DNA from 3 places in the Cryptosporangium minutisporangium genome. Region 1 is predicted to be linked to each of the others. Evidence: riboswitches for the same ligand, from Rfam matches in the RefSeq annotation. Region 1 holds a riboswitch; each other region holds the start of a gene.
The links. Region 1 has a riboswitch for cobalamin ahead of ABEB28_RS29695 (putative cobaltochelatase). Riboswitches for the same ligand answer to the same signal wherever they lie in the genome.
Positions count from the first base shown of each region.

Region 2: another riboswitch for cobalamin. It lies ahead of cobN (cobaltochelatase subunit CobN); the one in region 1 lies ahead of ABEB28_RS29695 (putative cobaltochelatase).
Region 3: another riboswitch for cobalamin. It lies ahead of metE (5-methyltetrahydropteroyltriglutamate--homocysteine S-methyltransferase); the one in region 1 lies ahead of ABEB28_RS29695 (putative cobaltochelatase).

Region 1 is NZ_BAAAYN010000043.1:77,890-81,156, reverse strand. It holds gene ABEB28_RS29695 (putative cobaltochelatase) at 1-1,694, opposite strand, end outside; cobalamin riboswitch at 1,790-1,916, opposite strand; gene ABEB28_RS29690 (phosphoribosyltransferase) at 2,307-2,981, opposite strand; gene ABEB28_RS29685 (response regulator) at 3,043-3,267, opposite strand, start outside.
Region 2 is NZ_BAAAYN010000031.1:46,273-49,539, reverse strand. It holds gene cobN (cobaltochelatase subunit CobN) at 1-1,786, opposite strand, end outside; cobalamin riboswitch at 1,870-1,993, opposite strand; gene ABEB28_RS24135 (precorrin-3B synthase) at 2,094-3,263, shown strand.
Region 3 is NZ_BAAAYN010000052.1:67,089-70,355, forward strand. It holds gene metE (5-methyltetrahydropteroyltriglutamate--homocysteine S-methyltransferase) at 1-1,141, opposite strand, end outside; cobalamin riboswitch at 1,262-1,469, opposite strand; gene ABEB28_RS35805 (cyclase family protein) at 1,611-2,402, shown strand; gene ABEB28_RS35810 (mycothiol transferase) at 2,473-2,982, opposite strand; gene ABEB28_RS35815 (glucose-1-phosphate adenylyltransferase family protein) at 3,027-3,267, opposite strand, start outside.

The DNA.
Region 1 (3,267 bases):
TCGCGCCGCTGGTACGCGTCGAGCAGCAGGGAGAGCACCGCGCCCTTGACCGCGGTCATCCGCTGCCGAGCGGCCATCGAACCGGACGCGTCGACGCAGAACAGGATCGTGTTGGACTCCCGGCCGCGGCGGACGGCCTGACGCAGATCGGCGCGGTCGACGAGCAGCCCCGCGATACGGCCACGAGCCTTTTGGTGCGGCGCCGCGGCCAGCAGCGTCGCGGTCAGGTGGACGTCGGTCACCGGACCGTCCGTGCGGGTCGCGCGCACCACCCGGCCGCGGCGGGACTCGGCGGCCGAGCGCCGGCCGGTGGCGTCGGACTGACTGCGGCCGATGCCCGGAACCGTGAGCAGTCTCGTCCGGTAGGGGGACGCCGCCCGCACGGCTGGTTGCTCGGCGGGCGCACCGGGCAGCCCGGGGACACCGTCCGGCGCCTCACCGGTGGGCGCGGTGCGCGGCTGCGGCGCGGGGGCCGGCGGCGCTTCCGGTGCGGTGCCGTCGGTATCGGAAGGTGGCGGGCTCGATCCGTCCGCCCCCTCACCACCGTCCGGGGCGCCGCCGTCCGGGCCACCGTCACCCGGGCCACCGTCGCTCCCGCCACCGTCGTCAGGGCCCTCGTCGTCAGAGCCACCGCCGTCGGGGCCACCGTCGCCCGGGTCGTCCGGATCGTCGTCCGGGTCGTTCTCGGCGGCCTCGCGCAGCGCTTCGTCGAGCTTGTCCTGGTCGAGGCCGGGCGCGTCGAACGGATTGCGGCGACGGCGGTGCGGCAACGCCAACTCCGCCGCCCGCCGGATGTCCTCGTCGGTGACGTGGTCCCGCCCGTGCCACGCCGCGAGCGCGACCGCCGTGCGGGCCGTGACCAGGTCGGCGCGCAACCCGTCCACGTCGAAAGCGGCGCACACCGCGGTGATCCGCCGCAGAGCGGCGTCGCTCAGCTCGACGGCCGAGAGCCGGTCGCGGGCGTCGACGATGCGGGCCGCGAGCTCGGTGTCGGCGGCGGCCCAGCGCGCCGCGAACCCCTCCGGATCGGCCTCATAGGCCAGCCGGCGCCGCACGACCTCCGCGCGCTCGGCCGGCTTTCGACTGGCGGTGACCTCGACGGTGAGGCCGAACCGGTCGAGCAACTGCGGGCGGAGCTCGCCCTCCTCCGGGTTCATCGTTCCGACCAGCAGGAACCGGGCGGCGTGCCGCACCGAGACGCCGTCCCGCTCGACGTAGGCGCTGCCCATCCCGGCCGCGTCCAGGAGCGTGTCGACCAGGTGGTCGGCGAGCAGGTTCACCTCGTCGACGTAGAGGACGCCCCGGTGCGCGGCGGCGAGCAGACCCGGCTGGTAGGCGCGGACGCCCTCGGTGAGCGCGCGCTCCAGGTCCAGCGCGCCCACCAGCCGGTCCTCGGTCGCGCCGACCGGCAGCTCGACCAGCCGCGCCGGACGGGTCTCGGCGACCACGTCGACGTGCGGCCCGTCCGGGCAGAGCGGGTCGGGGGCGGCCGGATCGCAGGCGAACCGGCACCCGGGAACAACCGTGATCGCGGGCAGCAACGCGTGCAGCGCCCGGACGACGGTGGATTTGGCGGTGCCTTTCTCGCCCCGGGCCAGGACGCCACCGATGGCGGGCGAGACGGCGTTGAGCGTCAACGCCAGGCGGAGGTCGTCGAGGCCGACGACGGCGGAGAACGGGTACGGCGGGGTCACCCGCCGGTCACGCACGAGCGCATGCCAGGGTCCTTCCCGCGGGTGTCCACGCCCGCGTGTGGGTGACCTGCGAGCATGCTCGCAGGGAGCGGACGCAGTGTCCTGGCTCCCGGATCGACGCGTTTCCTCGGCCTTCCAGCCGTGTCTGGCCGTGACCGTTGGGTGAGGTCGGCTCCCCGGTGACAGTGGCGGGACCGCGCCGGATTCTCACCGGTCTTCCTGCCCTCCGCTCAGGCGACACTGTGACTCACCGCGTGGCCTGCCGTCAAAGGGCACCCACCCCGCGAGACACGAGTCACGCAAGACCCACCCTGCGCACGCAGTCGCGCGGCCCCGCGGCGCAGCCCTCGGTGCGCGGTGCGTGAGGGCGCGGGCGGGCGCGCGGGGCGCGGGGCACGGGGCGCGGTGCGCGGGGCACGGGGCGCGGTGCGCGGGGCACGGGGGCGGCGCCTTTTCGGGAAGAGCACCCACCCCCTGCGAGCCCCGGCCCGACTTTTCGGGAAGACCACCCCTCAGCGGCGCCCCGGAGGTGGCCTTTCGGGAAACCACCCGCCACCTCGCCGCGCCGAGGTTGTCTTCCCGAAAACCACCCCACGCGCCGAAGCACCGGGCTCAGAGGCGGAGTGCGGCGCTCTCGTGGCGGGCGACGCGCAGCTCCTCTTCGACCTGCTCGTCGGTGAGCTGCGGAAAGTCTCGGTAGTGGAACCCCACCGCACGGAACTCCGGCGGCGCGCTCACGCACACCACCGCGTCGGTCTCGGTGCGGAGTATGGCCACCGCCTGCGGCGCGCAGACGGGCGCGGCGAACACGAGATGCCCCGGGTTCTCGGCCCGCACCCGCCGGAGCGCGGCCCGCGCGGTCGCGCCGGTCGCCAACCCGTCGTCGACGACCACCACGGTCCGCCCGGCCACCACCGGCGCCGACCGCCCGGTCCGGTACCGCTCGGTGCGGCGGCGCGCCTCGGCCCGCTCCCGCTCGACGTCCGCGTCGAGGTCCTCCAGCCGGAGACCGACCTGTCCGAGTAGCCCTTGGTCGAACAGCGCGGGCCCGTCGATGGTCACCGCGCCCAGGGCGAGCTCGCGGTGCCACGGCACGCCGATTTTCCGCGCGACCACGACGTCCAGCTCACCGTGGACCGCGGCGGCCACCGCACGCGCGATCGGAACACCACCGCGCGGCAGCCCGAGGACCAACGGCACGTGGTGCGCATCGCCATGGTCGACGAGGTGCTCACTCACCGCAGTGGCCAACGCCCGGCCTGCTTCCGTCCGGTCGGCGAAGAACATCAGACACCCCCAGCGCCCGGCAACCGTTACTCCCGGTTACCCCAGCCCGAGACGCTGACACTCAGGTGGCCGCCCCCAATCCTCGTTCCCTGGCAAGAACCAGGGCTTCGGAACGGTTCGGCACACCGAGCTTCGTCAGCACGTTCGCCACGTGGTTCCGCACCGTCTTGGGGCTCAGCACCAGCCGACGCGAGATCGTCGTGTTGTCGTACCCCCGCGCGACCAGGTCGAGGACCTCCCGCTCCCGGTCGGTGAGCTCGGGAAACGGCACCGGCCCGGTGGTCCG
Region 2 (3,267 bases), on a different contig from region 1:
GCACCAGGTGATCGACCAGCGTGGCGTGCGTGCGCCGCTTGGCCTGCGTGCCCTCGCCCGGGTCATTGACTAGGAACGGGTAGATCAGCGGCAGATCACCGAGCGCGGCGTCGGAACCGTCGGCGGCGGACATTCCGACGGTCTTGCCGGGCAGCCACTCCAGGTTGCCGTGTTTGCCCAGGTGGACGACGGCATCTGCGCCGAACTCGGCGGCCAGCCAACGGTAGGCGGCCAGGTAGTGATGGCTCGGCGGGAGGTCCGGGTCGTGGTAGATCGCGACCGGGTTCTCGCCGAAACCACGCGGCGGCTGGATCATCACGACGACGTTCCCGGCGCGCAGGGCGGCCAGCACGATGTCGCCGTCGTGGACGTAGAGCTCACCCGGCGGCTCGCCCCAGTGCTCGAGCATCTTCCGCTGCAGATCTTCGTCGAGGGACTCGAAGTACGCGCGGTAGGTCGCGGCCGGGATCCGGACCGGGTTCGACGCGAGCTGCTCCTCGGTGAGCCAGGCGGTGTCGTGCCCGCCGGCCTTGATCAGCGCGTGGATCAGCGCGTCGCCGTCCTGCGCCTCCACGCCCGGGAGGCCGTCTCCGAGGAAGTACCCGGCGTCCGCCAAGGCCTGCAGCAGCTTCACCGCGGACTTCGGCGTGTCCAGGCCGACCGCGTTGCCCACCCGGGCGTGCTTCGTGGGGTAGGCGGAGAGCATCAGCGCGATGCGTTTCTCGGCGGCCGGGATGTGCCGCAGCGCACCGTGCTTCACCGCGATGCCGGCCACCCGGGCGGCCCGCTCGGGGTCGGCGACGTAGACGGTCAGCCCGTCGGCGTCGATCTCTTTGAACGAGAACGGGACCGTGATGATCCGGCCGTCGAACTCCGGGATCGCGACCTGGGTCGCGTTGTCCAGCGGGCTCAGGCCGTCGTCGTTCGCCGCCCAGGTCTCGCGGCTGCTGGTCAGGCACAGACCCTGCAGGATCGGGACGTCGAGCGCGGCGAGCGCGCCCACGTCCCAGGCGTCGTCGTCGCCGCCGGCGCTGACGGTGGCGGGCTTCGTGCCGCCGGCCGCGAGCACGGTCACGACCAGGGCGTCGGCGCGCTCCAGCGTGCGCAGCAGCTCGGCCGGCGCCGCTCGGAGCGAGGCGCAGAACACCGGGAGCGCCTGGCCGCCTGCGTCCTCGATCGCGTCACACAACGCCTCGACGAACGAGGTGTTCCCGGCGACGTGGTGCGCTCGGTAGTACAGGACACCGATGCACGGACCAGTACGTCTCCGAACGTCTGCTGAGGTTCCGTACCTCGTTGTGGTCTCTGCGGCAGGACCTTCTCCCACCGGGGTCGGCGTGGGATCGGTTGCGGTCCGCGGTTGGCGCTCGAGGACACCCCAGGTCGGGGTGTCGACGGGAGGCGCGAAGCCGAGGCCGGTGAGCAGGACCGTGTCGCTCAGGAAGTTGTGGAGCTGCTCCAAGTTCGCCGCGCCGCCCTGGGCGAGGTACCCGTGGGCCTCCGCCGCAACGCCCGCCGGCACGCTGGACAGCTGCATCAGGTCCGCGTCCGGCGCGATCTCGCCCCCGAGTACGACGACCGGCCGCGGCCCGGCCAGCAGCGCGTCCAAGCCTTCCTCCCACGCCCGGCGTCCGCCGAGGATGCGGACCACGACCAAGTCGACGCCGTCGAGCAGCTCCGGCAGGTCGTCGACGCTGGTCCGAGCGGGGTTGGCCAGGCGGTACGGAGCTCCGCTGGCCCGCGCCGAGAGCAGGTCCGTGTCGGAGGTCGAGAGCAGCAGAATCACGCAGGGGTCCTCACTCGGGGTCCGCGCCCCGGGTCGTGTGGTTCGGCAACGGCTGTAGTGCCCGCTGCCTCTCGCGGCGTCCGGAGTCTCCTGGCTCCCGGATCGGTGCTCCCCTGCTCGCCTTCCCGCTGACGCAGTGGCTTTGGAGTGCAGGGTCGCTCCCCGGTGACAGTGGCGGGACCGCGCCGGATTCTCACCGGCTTCCTCCACCTGACACCGCTCGTGGCCTCTCAACACTGGTGATCGGGGTCGCTCCCGTCAAGTGGGCCCAATTGCGGTAGCCCGGGTGGCACGTAGCATCCGGCGTATGCCCACCGCCGTGCCCGCTCCGCGCCGCCTGGACGCCGACCGCTGTCCAGGCGCGCTGCAGGTGCACGAGGCTGCGGACGGCGGTTTGGCGCGGATCCGGGTCCCCGGTGGTGTGGTGAGCCTCACCCAGTGGGCCGCGCTACAGGAGTACGCCCCGCTCGACCTGACCTCCCGCGCGAACGTCCAGATCAGGGGCGTCGCCGACCCGACCGCGCTGGCCATGCGCCTGGCGTCCGCCGGGTTGTTGCCGTCCGCCACGCACGAGCGGGTGCGGAACATCGTCGCCTCTCCGCTCGGCGACGTGCGTCCGGTCGTGACCGGACTCGACCGGGAGCTCTGCGCCTCCCCGGACCTGGCCGCACTGCCAGGGCGTTTCCTGTTCGCGGTGGACTCCGCGCGGGACGTGGCGGGCCTGGGTGCGGACGTGACCGTGCTGCTCGGCTCCGACCCCGTCCCGGTGCTGCTGGCGGGCGTCGACTGCGGTCTGCGGGTCCGCGTCGACCAGGCCGTTCCCGCCCTTCTGGCGGCCGCGTGGGGGTTCCTCGCCGAGCGCCGGGCACAGGAGTCCCGGGCCTGGCGTCTGGCGGAGGTGGACGACGGACCGGCCCGCGTCGCCGCCCGGGTGGCCGACGCGCTCGGGGTGCCGTTGTCCCGTCCGGACGTCACCGCGCCGCCGCCGCCCGCCTCCGGACCGATCGGGGTGGCACCCGGCGGAGTCGGCGCGGTCGCACCGCTCGGGCGCCTCACGGCCGTGCAGATGGCGCGGATCGGTGAGCTGGCCCGGGACGAGATCATCGTCACTCCGTGGCGCGGTGTCGTGCTGCCGGGTGTCGGTGCTTCCGCGCTGGACGCGTTGACTGACGTCGGCCTGGTCACCGACCCGGCGTCCCCGTGGGCGACCGCGACCGCGTGCACCGGGCTGCCCGGCTGCGCCAAGTCGCTGGCGGACGTGCGCGCGGACGCTTCGGTCGCGCTCGGGGTAGCCCAACCTGCGCCGGGCCTCTCGCCGGTGCACTTCGTCGGCTGTGAACGGCGCTGCGGGCATCCCGTCGGTGTACACGTCGACGTGCTCGCCACGGCCGACGGCTACCAGGTCGACGGTTTCCCGGTCGACGACGTCGACGAGCTACCCGCGATCGTCGCGGCAGCCAGGAGGAGCAAGCAGTGAGTTG
Region 3 (3,267 bases), on a different contig from region 1:
GCAGCGCGGAGGGTAGTGCGCCGACTCCGTCGGTCAAGACACGGCTGAGCGCGACGACCTCGTCCACCTTCTGCCGCGCGAACGCCAGGCGCTCGACCAGCGCCGGGTCGAGGTCGGTCTCGGCGGTGAGATCGACCGGGACGTGCAGCAGCGAACACGAGGTGGAGACCGCGACGTCGTCGGCCAGGCCACTGAGGGTGGCGTAGATCGCCGAGGCCGCGCCGAGGTCGGTGCGCCAGATGTTGTGCCCGTCGACCAGCCCGGCGACGATCGTCGTGCCGCTCACCGTGCCACGACCAGCCAGCCTGTCCAGATCTCGGGAGCCGGCCACCAGATCGAGCCCCAGCGCATCGACGCGGGCGTCCAGCAGCGCCGGCAGCGCGTCGTCAAGCGCACCGAAGTACGAAGCGACGAAGATCCGCGGGCGCCGCTCCACCGCCACGAGGCGTGTGTAGGCCGCGCGCAGCGCGTCGATCTCGGCCGGGGTGCGGTCGGCGACGAACGCCGGCTCGTCCAGCTGCACCCACTCCGCACCCGCGTCGGCGAGCGCGCCGAGGATCTCGGTGTAGACCTCCACGAGGTCCTCGAGCCGGTCGAAGGGACGGAAGCCCTCCGGGGAACCGTCAGTGGCCTTCGCCAGCAGCAGGAACGTGGCCGGGCCGACCAGCACCGGCCGGGTCGTGATCCCCAGCTCGGTAGCCTCGGCCAGCTCACCGAGAGCCTTGGCCGGGTTGGCCGCCAAGACGGTGTCCGGGCCGATCTCCGGTACCAGGTAGTGGTAGTTCGTCGCGAACCATTTGGTCAGCTCCAGCGCCGGTTCGGCATCCACACCGCGGGCCATCGCGAAGTACGTGTCGAGTGCGGACAGACCGAGGTGGCGGAACCGCTCCGGCACGGCGTCGACCGCGACCGCGGTATCGAGCACCTGGTCGTAGTAGGAGAACGTGTTGGACGGAATCGCGTCCAGACCGGCGTCACGCAGCGTGCGCCAGACGCCTTCGCGTAGTTCGGCGGCGGTGGCGTGCAGGTCAGCCTCGCCGATCCGGCCGGCCCAGTAGTCCTCAACGGCCCGCTTGAGTTCGCGGCGCGGACCGATCCGGGGGTAACCGAGGACGGTGCTTCGTCCGAAAGTCGTGCTCATGGTGTCCTTCCCTCGAAGATCCGATGGACCGAAGGAACGGACAGGGGAAGGCGCGGGCAGCAACAGGCAACTGCCGGCCTCCGCCCTGACCCTCCCTCGGGGTCGTCGGCGGCGCACGCGGTCGCGTGCACGGTGCGGGCAGGTCTTCGGACTCGTGGGCCTACTACTCGTGCCTACTGACCGTCGCTTCCCAGGAGCTCGTGCTCCCAGTGCTTCATGACGGCGGTCGTTCCCACTCACCGCTGCGGGGCAGCCCCGGATTCTCACCGGGTTCCCTCTTACGACGCCCGCCTGGAGGACGGGACGAACCAGCACTGCGCCCCATCGTAGGGGCCGACACCAGTTGTCTCAGCCGGTGCTGGTCGCTCGGGTTGCGCCGGGGACCTTGCTCGGCGAGTGCAGTCGGACTGTACGTAGGCGTCAGAGATCGTAAATACCGCTGACATCGACGGTCCGCGATGATGGCGCGATGAGTGCACAGCAGTTCCGCGCGGAGTTCGACGCGCGTGTCGAGTTCTCCAACGGCGGACACTTGGAGGTCGCGGGGTTCCGCGTCGACGTGCCTACCGCGGACGTCTCCGCGGCCGACGTCGCGACACTGTTCGTCGCCTCGCTGGGCCTGTTGATGAGCGAACACGTCGAGCTCAGCGCCCTCCGCGTCTTTCCCGAGGCCCACAAGGGCACCCGCGGCGGTCCGTCCGCGGTGCCCGATACATCATCCGACCGGCCGCGCCGGCTGATCGACCTCAGCCACGTCACCGAGCCGGGGATGCCGACTACCTGCCTCGACACTCCGTTCCGCGACACCCACGAACACGATCTCAGCACTCTCCCGCTGCGCCGGATCGCCGATCTGCCGGCCGTCGTCGTCCGGACCACAGGCGCGGCCACCCGGGCTGTCGACGTCGGCGCGCTCGCTCCGTTCGACGTCGCCGGCAAGGCCGTCTTGCTGCACACCGACGCCGACCACCACTTCGGGACGCCCGCCTACGCCGAAGACGCCCCCTACCTCACGGCGGCCGGGGCGCAGTGGCTCGCCGACCACGCCGCCGCCGTCGTCGGCATCGACGCGATCGGCCTCGACCACGCCGACGACCCAGCTCGACCGGCGCGCACGATCCTGCTCGGTGCAGACATCCCGATCGTCGAACACCTGACCGGCCTCGGCCGGCTGCCGCCCCACGGCGCACGATTCACCGCCGCGCCCCTGCGGCTCGCCCACACCGGCACCGCTCCGGTCCGGGCGTTCGCGGCGGTCTGAGAGCGGCGGGCCGCGCCGAACCAGGCCGCCATGGCGCGCAGCGGACGTGGCCGGGGGACTGCCGGACAGTTCACTCGCCGGTCGGGCCGCCGGCCAACTCGGCGGCGACGTCCAGGTGACCCAGGTGGCGGGCGTACTCCTGGAGCACGTGGAAGAGCACCCGCTCCAGCGTCGCCGGGGGTGCGCCCTCCCAGCGCGGCCCCGGGGCGCCGACCGCGGAGAGGTCGGCGCCCGCGACCGCGGCGCGGGTCCGGACGCCTTGAGCACGCAACTCGGCGATGAGGCTCGCGAGGGTCTCGGACGGCTCGACGTGCCATCGACCGTCCCGCTGGTCACCCCAGGGATCGGCCACGGGCCGGCCGGCGAACCCCCACTCGATCCATCGGCGTTCCATGTAGCGCAGGTGCTTGAGCAGCTCCAGCGGCGTCCATCCGGTCGGGAGGCGGCTGGCGCGCTGGTCGGCGTCGGGAAGCGCCGCCGCCTTCGCCACCACCGTCTCGCGGAAGTAGTCCAGGTAGCGCAGGAAGACCTCGGACCGGTCGGCGGCCGGATCGGTCGGTGAAGGGAACGACGGTGTCACCGGCCCATCATCCGCCAGGCCGCCGGTCCGGCGACCACGCCTCGCTACGCGGACTCGTTCGGGACACGGGCGCCGACTGCGACCGAGGCGCCGTCAGCCACCCGAGCCCCGGCGCCGACCAGCACCACGGTGTCCGCGGACTCGTTCTCGGCGTCGCGGTCGCCGGGCGGCGCGCCGAGGGTGGCGCCAACCCCGATCTCAGCCCCGGTGTCGACGACCGCGCCGTGCACCCGCGCACCGCGTCGGATCACGACGTCGTGCAGCAGCACCGAGCCTGTCACCGAC